DNA from 3 places in the Desulfosalsimonas propionicica genome. Region 3 is predicted to be linked to each of the others. Evidence: riboswitches for the same ligand, from Rfam matches in the RefSeq annotation. Region 3 holds a riboswitch; each other region holds the start of a gene.

Region 1 (7,169 bases), on a different contig from region 3:
CTGGATTCAAGCGGCGGTACTCCTCTGCGAACAGGTTTGAAACAGCTGGGAGAATATTTCAGCGGAAGCGGCGGGGGGCTCAGACCTTCGTCAATTTCTTCAATGCCGGCCTATGTAAGCGGTTACATGTCTGAAGACAGCTACCCGTATTTTACAGAGGACAAGGGCGGAGCATGCCAGCAGGCATTCAGCATTGCCATGACAGACGGGTACTGGAACGGAAGCAATCCGTCTATTGGAAATGAAGACGGAAATGACGACACTGATTTTGACGGGGATCCGTTCGGGGACTCATATTATAACACCCTTGCAGATGTTGCCATGAAATATTACGAAGACGATCTGAACCCAGACCTTTCCGATGTAGTACCCACGCGAAACTGGGATCAGGCCGCCCACCAGCATATGATTACCTATTCAGTGTCTTTTGGCGTAACCGGAACCATTGACCGCAGTGTATATCCTGAATGCGGGAGGGGGGGCTCCTGTCCTTACTGGCCAAATCCCGGAGATTCAGAGCAGAACAAGATCGATGATCTGTATCATGCAGCGGTAAACGGACGCGGAAAATACATTAACGCCAGTAATCCCCAGGAATTAATAGATGCCATGGGCGAGATGATGGAGGATATAGAGTCCAGGCTTGGATCGGCTGCTTCTGTTGCCACCAATTCTGTCCAGCGTACTGTTGGCACCACCATTTATCAGGGGATTTACAACACCGATAACTGGCACGGAGATGTCATGGCCAAAGAGGTAGAACTGGAAAGCGGGTCTGTCGGGTCCACAATCTGGAGTGCGAGTTTGGAGCTCGAAGAAGTATCATGGGACAGCCGGGAAATAATTACTTATGACGGTACCAGCGGAGTTCCGTTTCGATACGGACAATCCGGGGTTCCTTATGAAGAAAATCTTGTAAACTACCTGCGGGGAGATCCGTCAAATAATGTTTCAAACGGAGGTACATACAGAACCCGGGCCAGCAAGCTCGGTGACGTGGTGCATTCTTCCCCTGAGTATTATAATGGTGTTGTCTACGTTGGAGCCAACAACGGTATGCTCCATGTCTTTGACGCAGAAACCGGAGAAGAAAAGTTCGCTTACATCCCCAAGATTCTTATTGATAAGGGGAGTCTGCCTGGTCTGGCTTCAACAGATTACAGCCACCAGTTTTATGTGGACGGGGCTCCCTTTGTGCGAAAGATCAGCGATACCACAACTTTGCTTGTCGGCGGGCTTCGCAAGGGCGGCAAGGGCTATTTCGGTCTCAACGTGAGCGATTCGGATGCAATAAGTGAGGTCAGCGCAGCAGATCTTGTGAAATGGGAATATGCAGCTGACAGCAACGGAGATGGGGTTGTTGATGACAGCGACCTGGGCTATTCCTACAGCTCCGGTTATATTGTAAAAACCAGGGCAGCCGGATGGGTGGTGATATTCGGAAACGGCTACGGCAGTGAAAATGAAAGCGCAGTATTGTATATTCTGGATGTAGACGATGAAACCGGTGCACTATTGTCGGTTACAAAGATAGATACCGGTGCAGTCGGCTGCAACGGGCTGTCATCTCCGGCCATAACGGACGTGAATTCAGATGGGTATGCCGATTACGTGTATGCCGGCGATTTGAAAGGCAATCTCTGGAAATTTGATTTGACGGATACTAACGGAGACGATCTATACGAGATAAGTGACTGGAAGATCGCATACGGGACGGAAACGAATCCAGAACCCCTTATAAAGGTCAGCAATGACAGCGGAGGCCAGCCCATTACCGTGGAGCCGGACGTTATGCGGATGGGCTGCGAACCGGGGCAGGAAGGATATTTCGTGGTTTTTGGAACCGGACAGTATATTGCAATGACAGATTTTGAAAATACCGATCAACAAAGTTTTTACGGGGTTTGGGACTGGCAGGACGCCTGGCCTGAAGATGAACAGGCCTCCAGATATCTGGGAGAATTTACGGCAACAGCTGCTAATCCTGTCCTTTCAAACGCGCCTGACAACGCGGACAGTTTAACGCTGCTTGAGCAGACCGCAAGTGCTGCCGGAAGCGATTGGCGTATGTTTTCTGATAATTCAATTAGTTATTTTACTCCTACTGAAGGGGATATAGACAGTGAAACCGATCATGCCGGGTGGTATTTCAATCTGCTTGATGAGCGCGCCCGGGTTATACGGGATCCCTCGCTTCGTTCGGGCTCCGCACGGGATTCCGGGATTGTGAACTTTATTTCGTCTATTCCGTCAGAATCCCCATGCGATGCAGGCGGATATTCCTGGCTGTACAGGGTCAGCGCATGCAGCGGCGGCCGCTCAAACAACCCCCAGTTTGACACCACCGGGGATAATAAAGTCAATAAAGACGACGATGCAGAAAAAAGCGGCAAATCTTTTGACCAGATGATCTATACTCCCACTTCTATAGGGGATATGGATTATCTTACCGATTCCACAGGTGATATACAGGAAGAGGCATCTTCAGAGCGGCCGGAGGGAATGGTCTACTGGCGTATACTTCAATAATTCTTTTTTCATTCAATCGAAAGGATACAGTTTTATGTATGCTGCAATAAAGCCTATAGCCAAAAAGATTGTTTTTTATTCTTGCATTCTTGCATTTGCTGTTATCCTCGGATTTCCTTGCAGCAATGCGAGTGCACAAAACGACAGGACAGATGTCAAAATAGAACGGATTCGTCCTGCTCCCAATTACAATTCGTCTGAAACGGACTTTTCAAAAACAACCAGAAAATATTTTGATGTTATCGGCCCGCTTGACTATAAATTCGATACAAGAATCGTGGTTGGAGACAGGAATTTTAACATTGCCGGTAATAAAGCAAGGACAACAGGAGTCAGAGAGGGCGACTATGTGGGTGTGCGGTTTAACGATGAGGGGGAGGTAATAGAGGTAAAAAGACTTAAACGCCCATCCCGAAGGTGACCTTCCGGGACTATTCAGGTGGTTTGCTGCTTGTTGCCAAGTATTATAAGGATATTATTATGAAAATTTTCGTATATATTATTTTGGTTATGCCTGTTTTATTTTTATGGAGCCTCCCTGTTGAGGCAGAATATTATCAGTATAAAGATGAAAACGGAAAGTTGCATTACACGGATGATATTTCCCAGATACCGGAACACAGCAGCGAAACCCTGAAAAAATTTGATTCGGTTTCTTCACGCCCTGAGAGCACACGGCCGGAGAGCAGAAAAAGAAATCAGTCACAGAACAGACATGCCTCGGGGGAGACCTGGGACGGGAAATTAGAAAATACCGCGAAACAACTGGATAGCGAAAGAGAAAAATTACAGCAGACTTACCAAGAACTGCAAAATGAAAAACAGGAACTAAAGCAGAAATCAACTGATGACATGACCAAAAGTGAACGAAATGCCCATGCCCGGAAGATTCGTGAGCTCAATTCCAGGATAAGACGCTATAACGAGCAGGAAAAGGCGTTCAGCGAAAAAATCAAGCGCTTAAACGGCCGTATAAATGATAAAGAGGATAATGCCGGGCAGAGGTAGGAAGAAGTTTTTTTCCACCATCATTGATCCGGAAGAAGGGGTTTTTCCGCAATACGATTTCCCGGTATTGACATCATCCCAAATCACAACTTTTCGCATTAGATGGGGGCATGCTTTTGGAGTTATTCCAAAAAAATTTCCCTGAAAGAAATCGATACTGCACTGCTTGTGGAAACGGTTGTAAAATACGGGGATGTGGATGACATCAAACTGCCTTTCAACCATTACAATGAAGCTGATCTCAAAGAGATCTGGCTCCGGCGCCTTGTACCTGACGAGCGCTTTAAAAAATTAAATTTTTATCTGGCCAGAATTTTTTTTAACACAGATCTTGACCGGTTCAAGCAGGGAATAAAAGGTTATGACAGGGCAGCCAAATTGCGAATGCTTGCTTTGCCAGACTAAAAGAACAGCCATGTGGCTGACCCACATATGAAAGAAAAGCAGACCAACTGGCATCAGTGGCAGGACTGGGTGGCTCAGGCAGGAAAAGGGCTTGGACTCGTTCTGGATGATTATAAAATCGGGAATTTGGAACGATTTGCCGAAGAACTGCTTGAAGCCGGAGAGCGTTTGAATCTCACTAGTGTGGAGGATCCTCTGGAAATTGCCGAAAACCTGATGCTCGATTCCATGGTGCCGGCAAAATTTATTGCATCCGGGGCCAGGGTGCTGGACCTGGGAACCGGGGCGGGCATTCCCGGTATTCCCATGAAAATCGCGTTTCCGGAGCTGGATTTAACCCTGATTGACAGCCGGCGCAAACGGATCAGCTTTGTGGGGTATGCTATCCGGCGCCTGGGGCTTGAAAACATCTGCGCCCGGCATGTGCGGGCCGAGGATCTGGCAGGGGAAGATCAAAAGTTTGACGTGGTGGTCAGCCGGGCTGTGACTTCCCTGGCAGAGCTCATGAATCTGGCCGCGCCGCTGCTAAAACCCGGCGGCGTGCTCATGGCCATGAAGGGCAGGGGGTATGAGACTGAGCTGGAAGACGCCGGGCTTGGCAAGCAAGTAGGGGAAGGCGGCCGGGTGAGGCTGGAGAAATATCGGTTGCCTGGGCTGGGCATTGACCGGGTGGTGGTGATGGTCAAAGCTGATTTGTAATTTCTTCTTGACTTTTCCTGTTATGTTTCATTAACATATGCGCAACATATCATTTCAGGTGCCTTACAAAGGCTGAAAAGGGAACCTCGTTAAAATCGGGGACGGGCCCGCCGCTGTAATTGGGGACGAAAGTCGCAAAAAGCCACTTTTTCAAAAAAAGAAAGGGGAAGGCGCGGCAACTCGGATGATCCAAAAGTCAGAAGACCTGCCTGAATGAGAAAATAGCCTCCGGGATATGCGCGGACCAGAAAACCCGGCGGCTGCATGTATCTGAGGATAAAAAAGGGACATCCCCGGATCGATGAAAATATCGGTCCGGGGATTTTTTTTGGGCTTGGGACGGAACTTGCAACCAAAATGAGCAGAAGGAGAAACTGCGATGAAAGGAAAGATGGTTTGCCTGGCATGTATTCTTGGCATGTTATGGCCCCTGTCAGGTATGGCACAAGAAACGGGTGGCAGCAGTGATCTCTCCGCGATGAGACTGGAAGAGGTTGTGGTTACAGGGCAACGCATTGAGGAACCTTTGCAGGAGGTCGATGCCAGTGTAACGGTTTTAAATGAAGAGGATATCCAAATGTCTTCAGCCACGAACCTGGGAGATTTACTGGCAGAAGAAAATATCGGACATATTTACAAGACACCCGGGAATCAAATTGCCATTGGAATTCGGGGGTTCCGGGGTGATTCAATGGGTAGTGACCTGGACAGCAAAGTATTGGTATTGTTAAACGGCCGCAGAAGCGGAACCTCCAACGTGGCTACAATCATGACAGAAAATATCGAGAGAGTGGAAATCATACGCGGCCCCGCATCTGTTCAATACGGCTCTACAGCCATCGGAGGTGTGATTAATGTGATCACAAAACAGGGAAAAGACAATCCGGCTTTTTTTGCAAAAGGCACGCTTGGCAGTTTTGGCTATCAGGAAAGCAAGGCTGGTTTCTCCGGAAAAAGTGGAAATTTTGACTTTTCCGGTGCCGCAAGCATTAGCAGCATGGATGATTATGATACTGCAGAAGATGAAAAATACAAAAACACCGGCTATGATGAAAAGAAAAATATCAGCTTAAACCTTGGCTATGAGTTTTTGCCTGAAAACCGGATAGGCCTTATGTATACAAGCCATGAGGCAGACAAAGTCGGCAGTCCAGATATGTTAAGTCAAAATGATCCGGATGACTACGTGGACAATCTGAATGAGTCTATCGACTTAATATACGAGGGGACCGCAAGGAATGGAATCTTTTCCTGGAAAACACGGTATTTCACAGGTGATGATGAATATAATTTTTATGATATTCCGACCAATACTGATAATTTTGAAAGAAAGACTGATTTTCAGGGCGCCCAAGCTCAGCTTACCTGGGATCCAGGAAAATATACCATAACATCCGGTGTTGATTGGATCAATTATGAAACCAGTCAGAACGCCCCCCAAAAAACTGAGTTTGACAATCCGGCATATTTTATCCTTGGCAAAGCGAGGTATTTTGAAGACCGCCTCACCATAACCGGAGGACTCCGCTACGATGATTACGAAGTTGAAGTGAAAAAAGGGGAGGGCGGAAAAGAGGATGAAGACAATATAAGTCCCAGGGTTGGGCTATCCTGGTTTTTTATGGACAACCTTAAGGTTCGTGCCAATTACGGACAAGGGTTCAGAATGCCTTCTGCAAGAGAGCTGGCAGGCGATTATGATATTGAGTACTATGGGTTTGCATATCCTTATAAAGGAAACCCGGACCTGGATCCGGAAAAAAGCCATACATACGAGGCCGGGTTGGACTGGTATTATCATGCCTTTGATCTTTCTCTGACATATTTTTACACTGATTTTAAAGATAAGATTGAAACAAAAACGGATATGCAAACATTCATTACCACTTGGGAAAATATTGGAGATGCTACTGTTGCTGGATTTGAAGGCAATTTTTCTTATGATCTGGCTACACTATGGGATTTGGCCTGGAAAATCCGACCATATGTTAATTTTACTTACCTAACAGAATATGAGGATGATGAAACTGGTGAAGATCTCCCTCATGTATCAAACCTGCTTATTTCATACGGTATTTCTGTTTCTGACAATGACGGTTTTTCCATGCGGTTAAACATTGCCCACACCGGTGATCAGGATGTTGAATATCCGGTCCCTCGTGAAAAAAACAAGTTTAGTGTTGCCAATTTTACCATTGAAAAACGGTTGGCTGACTTTAATCACGCCGGAAACCTTTCCTTGAGGGGTGAAATAGACAACCTTTTTAACAGGGACTATTCCTATACTGATGGCTATCCAATGCCAGGACGCAATTTTGCATTAAGTCTTAAATACACTTACTAAAATCAATTTTCTCCTCGGCTTTACCATGAAGCTGTAGGCGGTACGCGCGGGGCCGCCATCCCCGGGCTTGCCAAAAAATGCAGGGGAAGCCGGAAGCGGCTTCCACGACAGGGAATTACCTCCTCCTCCTATTCCCTTTCTGTCGGCGGGCAACAGCCCGCCGCTGCATTTTTGAGCCTGTAAA
Region 2 (7,169 bases), on a different contig from region 3:
CGGTGCAGGTTGTATTCCAGGCCATAGGGCAGCAAAGCCGCCATGCAGTTTCCGTGGGGCACGTGGCACACCGCGCCCGTGGAATGGCCGAGATTGTGCACCATGCCCACCATGGAATTGGAAAATGCCGCCCCGGCCAAGGTGGAGGCATTGGCCAGGGCCAGGCGGGCCTGGGTGTCTTCGGGGTTTTGGATCACATAAAGCAGGTTTTGGCTGATGAGATCAATGGCCTGAAACGCCAGGGTATCGCTTAAAGGGTTTTTTTCCATGCAGTACCAGGCCTCGCAGGCATGGGACAGGGCGTCCATGGCTGTTGCCGCTGTGATAAAATCCGGCAGGGTCCGGGTCAGGCGGGCATCGAGCACGGCCAGGTCCGGCAGCAGAAAATAGGAGACAAAGAGCATTTTCTCCCGGCGTTCCGGATCGGCGATCACGGCCACCAGGGTCATTTCCGATCCCGTGCCTGCGGTGGTGGGCAGAATCACCAAAGGATTGAGTTTGTTGCGCACCGCACCGGCTCCCTGGTAGTCCAGCAGGGTTTTGCCTCCCAGCGAAACCACGATGTTCACACCCTTGGCCGTGTCAATCACCGAGCCGCCGCCCACGGCAATGATGGCGTCGCATTGGTTTTCCCTGTACACGCCGGCGATTTTGTCCACCACATGGTAGTCGGAATCCACCGGAACATCGCTGTAAACCGGTGCGGATTCCAGGCCGCGGGCTATGGCCTGTTTGACCACATCCACGAGCCCGGCGTTTTCCACCCCGGGATCCGTGATGATCAGCGGCCGGCCGGCGTCAAGTTCGGCCAGCAGCGCCGGTATTTTTTCAAGGGCGTTTTGCCCTGAAACAATTTTGGCACGGCTGCAGAAATCATAAAATTCCGGCAGGATCATGGCGATTCCTTTCCCGGTTTTTAAATGTTTTTGTAAATCACCCGTATCAGGTCCGGAAAAAAGGCGCGCAAATAGATCCGGATGCGGTTGAAATGCTTTTTCCAGCCCGGCAGTTCCGAGTTGCCCGGATAGCGTTTGACAGCCCGCCTGGCAATGATTTTTGGCAGCAGATAGACTTCCACACGGTCCAGGGCCCGCATAAACGCCAGGGCCTGGGGCAGGCTGCCTTCCACCATGAACCGGTCGTAGTTAAAGGCCTGGGCCGTTGACTCCTGAAAGGTGAACAACCGCATGGCTGAGGCCAGGTTTTTGATGGTCAGGCGCAGATGAGCTTTGGCTGCCCGGGGGTGCCAGCCCAGGTACCGGAGGCGGCCTTTTTTGTCCTTTTTGGCCATCATCCACGGTCCTGCCGGGCCCACGCCCACGCAAAGACAGAATCCGTCTGGCATCTGCTCAAAAATTCGCCGGACCGTCGGATCCACCCTTGCAGCGGCTTCAAGGCCCCGGCCCACCACCAGCAGCATTACGGCAATGTAGGCTTTCCGGAAATAACTGGTTTTCGGGCGGATCTCCGGATAGTGGCCAAGGTCGGCCGGAGCGGTTGAAAACGGGGTAAAACGGTTCATTCGGATGCTCCTTTCCAGGCCCGGCCAGCCAGGTCCAGCGCCTCAGAGGCTTTTATTGCGGTATCCGGCCTGGATGCTGCGTTTTCACAGGCCTGCCGGATTTGGTAAAAAGGGATTTGCAAAGATTCCAGGCTTTGGCCCAGGGTATTTTGAATTTTGTCAAACAGGGCCTTGAGCATATCTGCCCCCGTGGCGGGCCGCTGTTGTTCCGGTGTGGCGGCATAAGTTTCCATGCTGGCCACTGCCAGCAGCAGTTCGGGCCTGGGCGGGCCGTTTTGCTCCAGGGATTTTTCCAGGGCTGCAGGCGCCAGAAGGCCGGTAAATAAACCCCTCCGGATGCGGGTCATCCGGGCCAGTTCTTCTGAAACCACCCGCACAATGCCCGGTGCGGCGTTGGCAGCGGCAATGGCGGCAATTACACCTGCGTTGGCCATGGCCAGGCAGGGCTTGTCCCGGCCCGGCGCTGCCAGGGCGGCGTCCAGGTTTTGGTTTAAAAGCCGGAGGGCGGTGTGGACAAACGCATCCCGGATGGGGCCGGGGCTGGGCCCGGTAAAGGCGCTCCAGGCGTTGTCCGCGGCAATGGCCGCGCTTTGGGCGGTTTGAGGCGGCGGCTGTCCCCGGAGCATGCGTTTGTCCAGCACGATGACATCCGGGGCAAGAAATTCCGAGCAAAAACGCTGGTGATCCAGGATCAGGGTGTTTCCGGCGCCGGTGCCGTGCAAATCCCCGGCAGGCACCAATACAAATGGGTATAATCTTTTGGTCAGGGCCGCGCCCTTGAAAAAAGCCGAAAGATCCGGCGTGTTTTCAGAAACCAGGATATTGACGGCCCGGGCCAGGTCCGCGGACAAGCAACTTCCCAGGGCGATCAATGCATCGCAGCCCCGGTGGACAAACAGGTCCGCAGCCTGCCATGCCAGGCTGATGCCGGCATAATCCCCCAATCGGTTAAACACGGCGCCGATCAAGCAGTCGGAATCATCAAATGCCCGGATCAGGATCCGGTCCCTTTTTTGGGCAACTGCCGCCCGGTCGGTGATAATCAGAGGCTTGCAGGCGTTGTTGGCCGCAAGTTCGGCCGGGATGTTTTCCAGGCTGCAGGCACCGGAGATGATTTTGGGATGACTCAGAAACGCGTAGTCAAACTGGGGCATTTCTTTACTCCTGCTCCGTTGGTGGATGACCGGTAAGCGTCGCGGACCCTCAGTAAATGTTGATTGGGCTTGTTTTTTTTTATAATTTAATAAACAATCTCTTATCATAAGCGGACCAGAATGTATATTCATTGCTGCTCAATCAGGCAGGGAGGTTTTCATGCAGGAGATCACAGGCACCAGCAACCGGGTACTGGAAGTGGATTTAACCCGTCAGACGTTTGATATCTCTTATATCAGTGATGTAGACCGGCAACAATATCTGGGCGGCAAAGGCATTGCGCTGAAGCTGATTTACGACCGGATGGCCGCGGGTATTGATCCCCTTGGCCCGGAGAATTTGTTTGTCCTGGCAACCGGGGTGTTTATGGGTACGGGCGCCGCCTGCTCGGGCCGGTTTGAAGCCGTGACCAAATCGCCGCTCACGGGCCTGATGGCCAGCAGTTCCTGCGGCGGTCCCTTTGGCATGGCGTTAAAGACTTCCGGGTGGGATGCCATGGTGATTTTCGGCCGGGCCCAATCACCGGTCTATTTGCGGGTGGATGCCGGTGGGGCAGCGTTTGTTCCCGCCGATGAACTTTGGGGAACGGGCACGGCGGATGCGGAAAAGGCGATTTTGCAGGACGGCTCCGGTGCCCTGGTCATCGGGCCGGCCGGGGAAAACCGGGTCCGGTTTGCCAATATCCGGTCCGGACACCGTTTTCTGGGACGGGGCGGCATGGGAACGGTGCTGGGGGCCAAAAATCTCAAGGGCATCGTGGCAAAGGGCAAAGAATACAAGATTGTGCCGGCGGACAAAAAACGCTTTGATAAAGCGAATCGGCTGTTTTTTAAATATATTCAAAGAAATGGGGTCACAGCCGGCGCTTTCCGGGATTACGGCACCAACGCCAATCTCAATACCGGCAATGCCGCCGGAATCCTGCCAGTGCGCAATTTTACCGGCGGCAGCCACGGCCGCGCCCGCAAGCTCTCCGGCGAGGCCATGGCCGAGCGGTTTGACACAAAGCATGATACCTGCAAGCCCTGCGCCATTCTCTGCGGCCACCGGGGCACCATTCGGGGGGAAAAACGGCATGTGCCCGAATACGAGACCATGACCCTGCTGGGCGCCAACCTGGAGATTTTTGATCCGGAAACGGTTTCCGACTTCAATGAGTTGTGCAGCCATTACGGTATGGATACCATTTCAACGGGCGGGACCCTGGCCTGGGCCATGGAAGCCGGTCAAAAGGGACTGCTGAAAACAGATCTGAAATTCGGATCTGCTGACAAAATTACCGAAATGATAACGGATATGGCCCTGCGCCGGGGCCTGGGAAAAGATCTGGCCCTGGGTTCTGCTGCCGCGGCCCGGAAATACGGGGGCGAGGATTTTGCCATGCATGTCAAGGGCATGGAACTGCCCGGCTATGATCCCCGGGGTTCTGTTGGCCAGGGCCTTTCCTATGCCACGGCCAACCGGGGCGGCTGCCACCTGTCATCCTACATGGTGGGCCTGGAGGTGATTCTGGGAATGGCCGAGCCCCGGGCTGTGCGCTGGAAACCCTACATGGTCAAGTTCATGGAAGATGTGTTTTGCGCCATCAACTGCCTGCACGTGTGTTTGTTTACCTCCTTTGCCGTATTCCTGGAGCCGCCCCTGATTCGTTTTTCACCTAAGTTTGTCATCCGGCTGCTCAATCAGAACCTTTCCCGGCTGGCGCTGAATTTAATGGATGTCAGCCTTTATCCGGAGCTGTGGCATGCCATTATGGGCAGCCGCTATGTGCCCTACCAGGGCATGCGGGATTTTTACAAGGCCGGAGAACGGGTCCATGTGCTGGAGCGCTACATGAACACCCGGGAAGGTATTTCCAGAAAGGACGATACCCTGCCGCTGCGGCTGCTCACAGAGGGGCGCGCCTGTGATGCCGACCAAAGCACGGTTCCCCTGGAGGCCATGTTGCAGAAATATTACCGGCTGCGGGGATATGACCCAAACGGAGTGCCCCGCCCGGCAACCCTTCGCCGGCTGGGCATTGAACCCCGGCATCCGGGCCGGGGAAAAAACAGGGAAGATGTTTTTTGAAGTTTGCAACTGTCTGTTTTTGTAAGTTCAGTAAAAAAATACAGCATATCGATTATAAAAATGACCCTTGACAGGGTATTGCAATTGTATTTAAATATAGACAATTATTCAGATGCTCGCAATGTGAGCCTGGCACCGGCTTGTACAACCTGCTTTTCGAAGCGTTGTTTTACAGGAGCCTGTCAGGAGGGAACCCTGTGTGAATCAGGGACCGGCCCGCGGCTGTAAACGGGGACGAAAGCTGCAGAACTGCCACTGTTTGTATTAATGGGAAGGCGCAGCAAGTAGATTGATCCGCAAGTCAGAAGACCTGTCTGAATAACCATAAGGGGTTTGACTGCGCCGGCAACGTTGTGCCCCGGGCGGATTCTGCGGATAAAAAAGGGAAATCCCGGATCGTGTATACGATCCGGGATTTTTTTATTGAAAACGCATATGCCCAGGTTTCTCCATGACAAGGCCGGCTGCGGCACATTTTCATTGACAACAGTAAAGGAGGCACCATGGGCAAAAAATTTTTATTGATTCTCTGTTTTTCCATTTTATGTATCTGCACGCAACATTCCGCACATGCGCGATCCGCTCACAATGCCACGGCCATGGAAGATATTGTGGTCACATCTGAGCGGTTTCCTTCTCCGGAAAAAGAAAGCCCGCAATTTATTCAGTCTTTTTCAGCCGCGGAATTAAAGCGCACCGGCGGCAACAACGTTATTGACGCCCTGCGCCGGATCGGCGGGTTTTCATTTCAGGGTTATTCACCCATGGGTGTAAAAGCCGGAATGGGCAGTTCGCTGTCGATTCGCGGAGTTGAAGGCGGCGAGTTGGTCCTGATCAATGGCATGCCCATTCAAAATTCCGGAAACAAAAATTATGAATTATCCAATTTTTCGCTTGAAAACATTGAACGGGTTGAAGTTATGAAAGGGGCATCTTCCATTCAGTACGGTGCCGATGCCATGAGCGGGGCCATCAATATTATCACCAAAAAGAATGCCGTTCACAAACAGACAACGGCATCCGTGGAATTCGGGGATTACGGCTATCACAACCATCATCTGCAATACCTCGGGCCAGGGGTGAATGTGGGGTTTGGGTATCAGCATATGAATTCAATTAAGCGCAATGATGACTTTGCGGATAACGAATACAGCGATACCAGACCGCTTCACCGGTATTCAGCCAGCGTAAACGCCAATATCGCGGAAAATTTATATTTTGACGGCCTGGCCAGTTACGTGGACTCCGGCTATGAAACATATGACGCCACAACCGGTCAGGTAATGGACACCAATGAGCAGGAGCAGTATGAAATTTTTACCAACCTGCGCTATGAGACCGAAAACGCGAGATTCAAAGCATTTTACAAATACGGGGATGAAGAGAGAAAAACATACGAATACCAGCCTTCCAAAATCCTGGACGGGATCAGTAAAAACAAGCATTTTAATACCGGTTTATCAACAGACGCCAAATTTGATTTCCTGACTGCTGAAGTCAAAACCGGCTTTGAATATATTCATCGCGCTGCCAACTTTGAAACCGGATATGGATATCATTACCGCAATGACGTTGCCGTGTTTGCCATTATCAGCAAGCGCTTTTTCCAGCGGCTGAAAATCGATCTGGGCATGCGGGAGCAATTGATTTATGCGGACGCCGCCGGTGAAGACCAGGATGAATTCACTCCCAGCCTGGGGCTTAATTTCCGGCTGAATCAATCCGTGAATCTGTTTGCCAATGCGGCAAAAGCCTTCAGGGCGCCTTCTTTTAACAATTTGTACTATGATTCCTGGCTGCTGAAAGGCAACCCGGAGCTGACCCCGGAAAAGGGCTGGACTTACGACGCAGGGGTCAAGTTTACAAACGCATGGAGCAAGATCCGGTTATCCGGGTTTTTCATGGATTACAAGGACAAGATTGAATCCTATAAAGGCGGCGGCTACCCGTATGAATACTTTAACGCCGGCACCTATGAAAGTCTTGGCGTTGACTGGAATGTTGATCTTTTCCCCTTTCATGGCCGGGATAACTGGTCCAGCCGGATCTCCTTTTATTCTTCGGGTACATGGTGCGACCCGGTTGCCAAAGATCCCGACGGCAGTCAATACCAGACCGGCCCCAAATTCAGCTCCTCTGCGGGCGCGGCATATGACGGCGGCATGTTCAGCCTTGCCCTGAATTTCAATTATGTCACCAGCCGTCCGGATGACCTGGATGATATCTCGACACTCGACATCAGCGGAAAATACAAGCTGCCCAAAGGATATCTCACCTTCGGCGTTGATAACGTGTTTGATCAGGAGGTTGAGATCAACGGCAACAAGGACACAGACAACTATGTATATTACGGAATGCCCCGGTTTTTTAAAATTGGGTATGAGGTGCGGTTTTAAATCAGGATAACCGGATTATTGAATAT
Region 3 (7,169 bases):
TCTTTTTCAGAGTCTGTTTAACGGTGGCCGTGAATTTCTGGGCCGGTGTGTAGGTGAGCTCCTCGCCATTGGCCTCGTTTTCGCTCTCCTGGCGGATATAGTTGAAATTCATCTCGGTTTGCTCAAACGGCTGCCACTTGACATTGATTTCAACACCACAGCGCCAGGCATCGGCGATGTTGACAGGCCGCTTGATGGTATCCGCGAATTCCTGGTAGGCGATCAGGTCCTTCACATCCTCGCGAAACAGGGTGACAGAGATTCCACCGGTCTCGCCCGCCTTTTGTATAAATCCCAGGCTGCTGCTGATCACCCTTTCCTCGTCAAGATCGGGGTTGCCCCGGACCTGGTCGATAGAGCCGTGGCTGGGCTGGTAGAGCTGGCCGAAGGTGGGAATGTTGACCGTGTAGCCCACCCCGGCTTTGATGATCCGGCCGGCGCCGGGTTTAAAAGAAATCCCCAGATTGCCGCCAGGCGCCGGGTCGAAATCCGATGCCCAATCCCCTCTTGCGCCGGCACTTACGGAGAAGGCCCCTAGCCGGCGGTCGAACTGGCCGTGAAGGCCGATCTGCCGGCGATCATGATCGCCGCTCAAGGTATGATCCACGGTTTCATGTCTGGCAGAGGCGCCGGTCCGCACGGACCACAAGCCCGTATCCTCACACCAGTCGGTCTCGCCTTTCACGCCTATCCCCAGGGTCTCCAGGGTGGATTCCAGTCCGGTCTGGGAGCGGTCTTCCAGCCGCACCCCGTCGGCAAACAGCTTGGCTTTGTAGCTTCCGGTATCGCCTGTCATGCCCTGGGCGCGAAAGTCCGCGGATGCTTTTTGAAAGGTCTGCTCGGCATCCGGAGTGGGATTGTAATCCCGGCCCGGATTTCCGTGGGCGCTGTAGTAGTATCGGCCGTTTATGTCATAGGCCCGGGCGTCGGGGGTCTGCATTTCCCATTGGGCGCTGATGTTGGCACTGTCGCGATCGTTGTTTCCGCGCTTGCCGTCCGTGTGCTTGCCGGTTGCGGACAGCTGCAGCCGCTGGTTGTCAGAGCTCATGGATTTTGAAGCCGTGGCTTCCGCTGTGCCATAGGAGCCGCCCAAAACCCGGAAGCGGGCCGAGGGCCGGGTTTTGCCGTCTGCTTTGCCGTCAGGGGCCAACACAATATTAATGGCGCCCGACGATGCGCCGACACCCAGCCATACGGGTACAGGCGGCTTATAGACTTCGATGCGCTCGATCATGGAAACCGGGATGTCCCCGATAACCGCGCTGCCGTACTGGCTGCCGCCCGCAGGGCGCCCGTTGACCAAAATCAGAATGCGTCCGGTGCCGCCGGAGCCGCGGATACTGATGCGCGCGCCCAGGCCTGTGCCGCTGGGCTCCACCGATACGCCGGGCATGGCGTCTACGGCTGTGTCCGTGTCCAGGAAATTACGCTCCCGAATTTCATCGCGTCCCATAACTTCCACCTGCTGCGGATTGTCTTGGATAAAGCTTTCCAGCCGTTTGGCGGTTACCGTTACCTCCTCCAGCCGGTGGGCACTCTGGCCTGAATGGCCGGAGTGATCGTGATCGTGAGCCAGGGCAGGGGACGTGCCCGGAGCTGTCAACAAAACCAAAAAACATAAAAAAGCTGTCTGGAACAATCGATGAATCACGTTTTTCTCCGTTCAGGCGGGTTTTCGGTTGAAGTTTTCCAAAGCGCCCGATACAGGTCGCAGACCAGTGTCTGACGCGCTCCCCGGTTATAATGGAGCCGGCCGGGGCAGTCGCCCGGACATCGATCCCGTATCTCACAGCGTTCACAGTCCGCCTGTTCGGGCCTGGACATACCCAGTCGCTGCAGGGCACCGGGTTCCGGATGCCAGACGGTGCCTGCGGCAAAAGAATCATCCGCCAGAGTTTGTCCGCAGGGAAACAGCCGGCCGTCCGGATGAACAGCCAGGCTCTCTCCCCGGCAGGCATGACAGAAGGCCGGCTTTTTTTCAGCGCGCATCAACAGATCCTTTTCACGCAAACGGATAGGGCGGGGCCTGCAGGCGTTAACCGCAGCCAAGGTTGCGGCCATGGCTTTGCTGCCGTCTGCCAGGGACCGGCTGTCGGGAAAATCTGCAGCCGCCGTTGCAGCGGCCCGGCCTTTGGCCACCAAAAGATCCAGGCCGATGCCCCGGGCGCAGGAAAAGCCCGCCAGAGTAAGCGCCAGGCGATCCAGGAAAGCCGTGTTGTGGCGGGTCACCACGGTTGTCACCCGAAAGGGGATGCCGGCGGACTCCAGCATCTGCAGGCCGCGAAGGGTTTCGGCCGCCTTGCCCCGCTGCGCCTGGTGGACGTCCGGACCGCCGTCCAGACTGACTCCCACCTGCATGTCGTAGGTCTTGAAAATTTTCAGCATCTCCGGGCTCAGGCAGCTCCCGTTGGTCTGTATTCCGATAGTCCGGCAAAGTCCGCTTTCACGGGCGGACCGGGCGGCTTTTTCAATCAGTGCCGGCATCAGCGTCGGCTCGCCCCCGGTGAGCTGCAGATGAAAGGGGCGGCCGCTGTCTGCCGCCAGCCGGCAGGCCTGGTATAAAACCGACTCCGGCATATCGGCCGGCGTTTTCTCCGGACCGTTATAACAATATCGGCAGCACAGGTTGCATCTTGTGGTCAGTGCCAGTATGAGGTAACGGATATTCATCAAAGTGCAAAAAAAAATCCCGGATCGCATACACGATCCGGGATTTCCCTTTTTTATCCAGGGTGCGGTGAAACGGCGGCTATACCGGGAAGCCGCGCTTCTCAAAGTCCGGGCAGGTCTTCTGGCTCTCGGATCGATCTACTCACTGCCCCTTCCCGGCAACTTTGCCAGTGGGATGCTGCAGTTTTCGTCCCCGATTACAGCGGCGGGTCCACCACCGAATTTCACGGTGTTCCCTTTTAGCGGCCGGAAGGGACTTTGCTCAGGCCCCCGGGCCGCACCCGGACCTTTTATTTTATTTTATTTTAGGCTGAAAAGAGAATATAAAGAAATCATCCCATTGTCAACCCACTTGAACAAGAGTGGGCCGAGGGGGCAGCGCGGCAATTCATCCTTGACTTTGCTTTTGGAATCTTTTTAAATGAATTTTTTATTCAGGTGCTCATCAGTTGAGCCGAAGAGGGAACCCTGTGCAAATCAGGGACCGGCCCGCGGCTGTGAGCGGGGACGAAAGCTGCAATAAAGCCACTGGCGAAGGTGTCGGGAAGGGGCAGCGAGTAGAGGGATCCGCAAGTCAGAAGACCTGTCTGAATAAGCATAAGGGGTTTGACTGCGCCGGCAACGTTGTGCCCCGGGCTGAATCTGCGGATAAAAAGGGATATCCCGGATCGTGTATGCGGTCCGGGATTTTTTTTGCAGAAAACCCAGGCCTTCTTTAAGTACGGGGACGAAGACAGCATGGAGTACGAATACGATCCGCAAATGGAGCAAGCTTGGGCTTTCCGGCTTTTACATGGATTACGCGGAAAATACCGTTTGTGGAAAGGCTATCTGACAATGGCCGTGGACAACGTGTTTGATGAAGATGTTGAGATAAACGGCAACAAGGAAACAGACAATTATATTTATTACGGCATGCCCCGGTTTTTTAAAACTGGATATGAGATTGCGTTTTAATGAAACTGGTCTACTTCAGCGTAAGCGCCAATGAAATCCCAAACCTGAGTGAGGCGGCCCGGATTTTTTGCAGCCGGTTCGCCCCGCTTGATATCCATGCCCGCACCCGCACCCAGCTGGAGGCCGGTGAGGAAGCCCGGGCGGCCTTTGTGCGCCATGCCCTGGCCGCAGATGCCGTTTTTGTCACGTTGATGGCGGGCGCCCATTCCTGTCCGGTCTGGGAGGCGCTTACCGAAGCCATAACCGTGGCGCGGAGCCGGGGCGGGCAAACGCCTTTTTTTCATGTGCAGCCCACGGGCAGCAATGCGGATGCCCTGAAACTGGTTGAGGACTATAGCGACGGCCTGGAAAACGGGGCTGATGTGTGGACCCGGCTGAGCCGGTATTATCGTTATGGCGGTGTGGAAAATCTGCTCAATCTGTTAATTTTTCTTAGCAACCGGCTATACGGCAAGGCCCAGGCTTTTGCCCCGCCCGCTCCTCAGCCCTTTGAAGGGCTGTATCATCCGGATCATGGCCATATTGCCGATTTCGAGGGCTATCGCCGCAGCCTGGATCCAAACCGGCCCACGGTGGGCATCTGGTTTTATCAGAATTTCTGGACGAGCAACAACAAGGCGCACATTGACGCCATTGTCCGGGAGGCAGAGTCTCAGGGGGCAAACGTCATTTGCGTGTTCCACGTGCGCTTCAAGGATCGGCTGCTCGGAAACAAGGGCGCTGATTCCGTGATGGCGCAGTTTTTCATGGCAGACGACCGGCCGCTGATTGATGTGCTGATCAATCCGGTCATGTTCAGCCTGAATGCGGCAGCACCTGAATACCGGGGGCTGCTTGAGCGCCTGGGCGTGCCTGTCATCCAGGCCATGGCCACCACCCGGCCCATAGCGGAATGGAAGGCAAACCCGCAGGGGTTGAACAATGTGGATATCACCATCAATGTGGCCCAGCCCGAGCTTGACGGTGTGATTGTCACCGTGCCTGTGGCTGCCAAACAGTGTGTGGACACGGACCCGATCAGCGGGGCGGCGGTGAACAAGTACGTCCCCATACCGGATCGCACGGCTGCGATGGTTCGCCTTGCCTTGAACTGGGCGGCGCTTCGCCGAAAGAAAAACGCGGAAAAAAAAGTTGCCATTGTCTTTCATCATTACCCGCCGCGAAACGATCGCATCGGCTGCGCGTCGGGGCTGGATTCTTTTGCCAGCGTCACGGATCTGGTGGCGGCCATGAACGGAAAGGGCTACCGGGTGGATCATCTCTATACGGACGGCAACGAGCTGGCCCGGGCGCTGACTGCCTGCATGACCTGTGACCAGCGCTTTCTCCCGCCCGATCAGATGGCCGACCGGTCCCGGGCAACAGCCGGCCCGGAATATTATAAGCCATGGCACAAGGCACTGCCCCGGCCGATTCAGGAGCAAATCCAGGCGGACTGGGGGCCGGTGCCCGGCGATCTTTTTGTCCATGAGCAGCGACTGCTTTTCCCCGGGTTTTTAAACGGCAATCTGTTTATCACCATTCAGCCGCCCAGGGGATATTTAGAGCAAGTGGACAAGCTCTACCATGACCCGCACATGGCCCCGCCCCATCATTACCTGGCCCACTACCGGTGGATCAGGGAGGTCTTTGGCGCGGATGCAGTGATCCATGTGGGAAAACACGGGAGCCTGGAGTGGCTGCCGGGAAAAGCCGTGGGCCTTGGGCCGGAGTGCTACCCGGATCTTGCCATAGGGGATCTGCCCAATATCTATCCCTATATAATAAATGACCCCGGCGAAGGCACCCAGGCCAAGCGTCGCTCTTATGCCTGTATAATTGATCACCTGCCGCCGGCCCTGACAAACGCAGGGCTCTACGAGGAGCTGGCGGATCTGGAAAATCGGCTATTGGAATATCAGGAGGCCGCAGTCCAGGACCCGGCCAAGCTGGAGATCCTGGCGCCCATGATATGGGAGGCCGCTGAAGCGGCCGATCTTGTAAATGACCTGAACCTCACTCGCAAAGCCGCTCTTTCCGACGTGGCCGCCTTTATTGAAACCCTTCATGAGTATTTGGGAGAAATATCGGATACCACCATTGCAGACGGCCTGCATACCCTGGGCCGGCCGCCGGAGAATGCTCAATTGATCCGGACCCTGGTCCAGATCATGCGCCTGGCCAACGGATCGGTGCCCTCGCTTCGCGAAGCGGTTTTAAGGGCCTTGGGCTATGACCCCGAACAGGTATTTAACAGCCGGGGCCGGCCGGTAATCGGCGCGGCTGTTGAGACCGGGGGCCAGGTGCTGGAAAAAGCCCGGCAGCTTTGTGAGGATTTGGTAGGGGATCTGATGAATTCGGGAAAAGAAGCGGACGCGGCAGTGGAGGCCCAGCGGCAGCATCTGGGCAAAGCCCATCCGGCGGTGACCGAAGCCCTTGAGTTTGTCCAAAATGATCTGGCTCCGCGGCTTCAGCAGACGGAAAACGAAAGGATCGCCTGTCTTGGCGCTCTGGAGGGCCGTTTTGTGCCGCCCGGCCCGTCCGGGGCTCCCAGCCGCGGACAGGCGCACATTCTTCCCACGGGTCGAAATTTTTATTCCGTGGACCCTCAGAAGATTCCCACCCCTGCGGCCTGGGAAGTGGGCCGCAAACTGGGGGATGCCTTGATGGCGCGTTACCTTGACGAACACGGAAGCTATCCGGACAGCGTGGGCCTGATCCTGTGGGCAAGCCCGACCATGCGCTCCAAGGGTGATGATGTGGCGGAAATCCTCTATCTTTTGGGAGTTCGGCCGGTATGGCAGAAAGGCTCCGGCAATGTGCGCGGTGTTGAAATTATTCCCGCAGCCGAACTCGGCCGGCCGCGCATTGACGTCTCCCCGAGAATTTCCGGCATTTTCCGCGATGCCTTTCCGCTGCTTGTGGACTTGATCGATCAGGCGGTGCAGATGGTGGCTGCGCTTGCCGAGGCGCCTGAGACCAATTTTATCCGTCGCCATGTCACCCTGGATTTGGCGGAGCTGGCCGGACAAGGGCTTGAAGGAATAGACGCTTTCCGTCAGGCCACATACCGCATCTTTGGCTCTGCTCCCGGCAGCTATGGCGCGGGCGTGGCCCAGCTTGTGGAATCAAAGGCCTGGGAGACGGTTGATGACCTGGGCAATATGTATATTCAGTGCTCTTCTTATGCCTACGGAAAAAACAGCTTTGGCGAGTCGTCGGAAAAGAGCTTCCGCAAGGCACTTTCCCGGATGTCGGTGACGGTTAAAAACGAGGACACCCGGGAAAAGGACATGATGAGCTGTACGGATTTCTACAACTACCACGGCGGCCTGATCACGGCCGTGCACGCGGTGACCGGAGGCCGACCCTTTTCTCTGGCCGGCGACTCGGCCGATCCGGACCGGGCAGCGGTCCGCACCACCACTGAGGAAGCCCGGCATATCTTCCGCGCGCGCCTGTTAAACCCCAAATGGCTGGAAGGTCTGAAACGCCACGGATTTAAAGGCGCGGGCGATATATCCAAGGCCATGGACATCATCTTGGGCTGGGATGCTACCGCC

Evidence for each region. Region 3 has a riboswitch for cobalamin ahead of HNR65_RS12035 (hypothetical protein). Riboswitches for the same ligand answer to the same signal wherever they lie in the genome.
Region 1: another riboswitch for cobalamin. It lies ahead of HNR65_RS04720 (TonB-dependent receptor plug domain-containing protein); the one in region 3 lies ahead of HNR65_RS12035 (hypothetical protein).
Region 2: another riboswitch for cobalamin. It lies ahead of HNR65_RS03465 (TonB-dependent receptor); the one in region 3 lies ahead of HNR65_RS12035 (hypothetical protein).

The regions. Positions count from the first base shown of each region.
Region 1 is NZ_JACDUS010000002.1:297,919-305,087, forward strand. Features, by position in the region: gene HNR65_RS04700 (PilC/PilY family type IV pilus protein) at 1-2,529, shown strand, start outside; gene HNR65_RS04705 (hypothetical protein) at 2,564-2,950, shown strand; gene HNR65_RS04710 (DUF4124 domain-containing protein) at 3,010-3,537, shown strand; gene rsmG (16S rRNA (guanine(527)-N(7))-methyltransferase RsmG) at 3,970-4,641, shown strand; cobalamin riboswitch at 4,681-4,868, shown strand; gene HNR65_RS04720 (TonB-dependent receptor plug domain-containing protein) at 5,021-6,985, shown strand.
Region 2 is NZ_JACDUS010000001.1:812,892-820,060, forward strand. Features, by position in the region: gene HNR65_RS03445 (iron-containing alcohol dehydrogenase) at 1-896, opposite strand, end outside; gene HNR65_RS03450 (hypothetical protein) at 917-1,522, opposite strand; gene HNR65_RS03455 (iron-containing alcohol dehydrogenase) at 1,519-2,676, opposite strand; gene HNR65_RS03460 (aldehyde ferredoxin oxidoreductase family protein) at 2,837-4,747, shown strand; cobalamin riboswitch at 4,904-5,079, shown strand; gene HNR65_RS03465 (TonB-dependent receptor) at 5,251-7,143, shown strand.
Region 3 is NZ_JACDUS010000007.1:20,250-27,418, forward strand. Features, by position in the region: gene HNR65_RS12025 (TonB-dependent receptor plug domain-containing protein) at 1-1,651, opposite strand, end outside; gene HNR65_RS12030 (radical SAM/SPASM domain-containing protein) at 1,648-2,700, opposite strand; cobalamin riboswitch at 2,765-2,970, opposite strand; cobalamin riboswitch at 3,090-3,275, shown strand; gene HNR65_RS12035 (hypothetical protein) at 3,364-3,627, shown strand; gene cobN (cobaltochelatase subunit CobN) at 3,627-7,169, shown strand, end outside.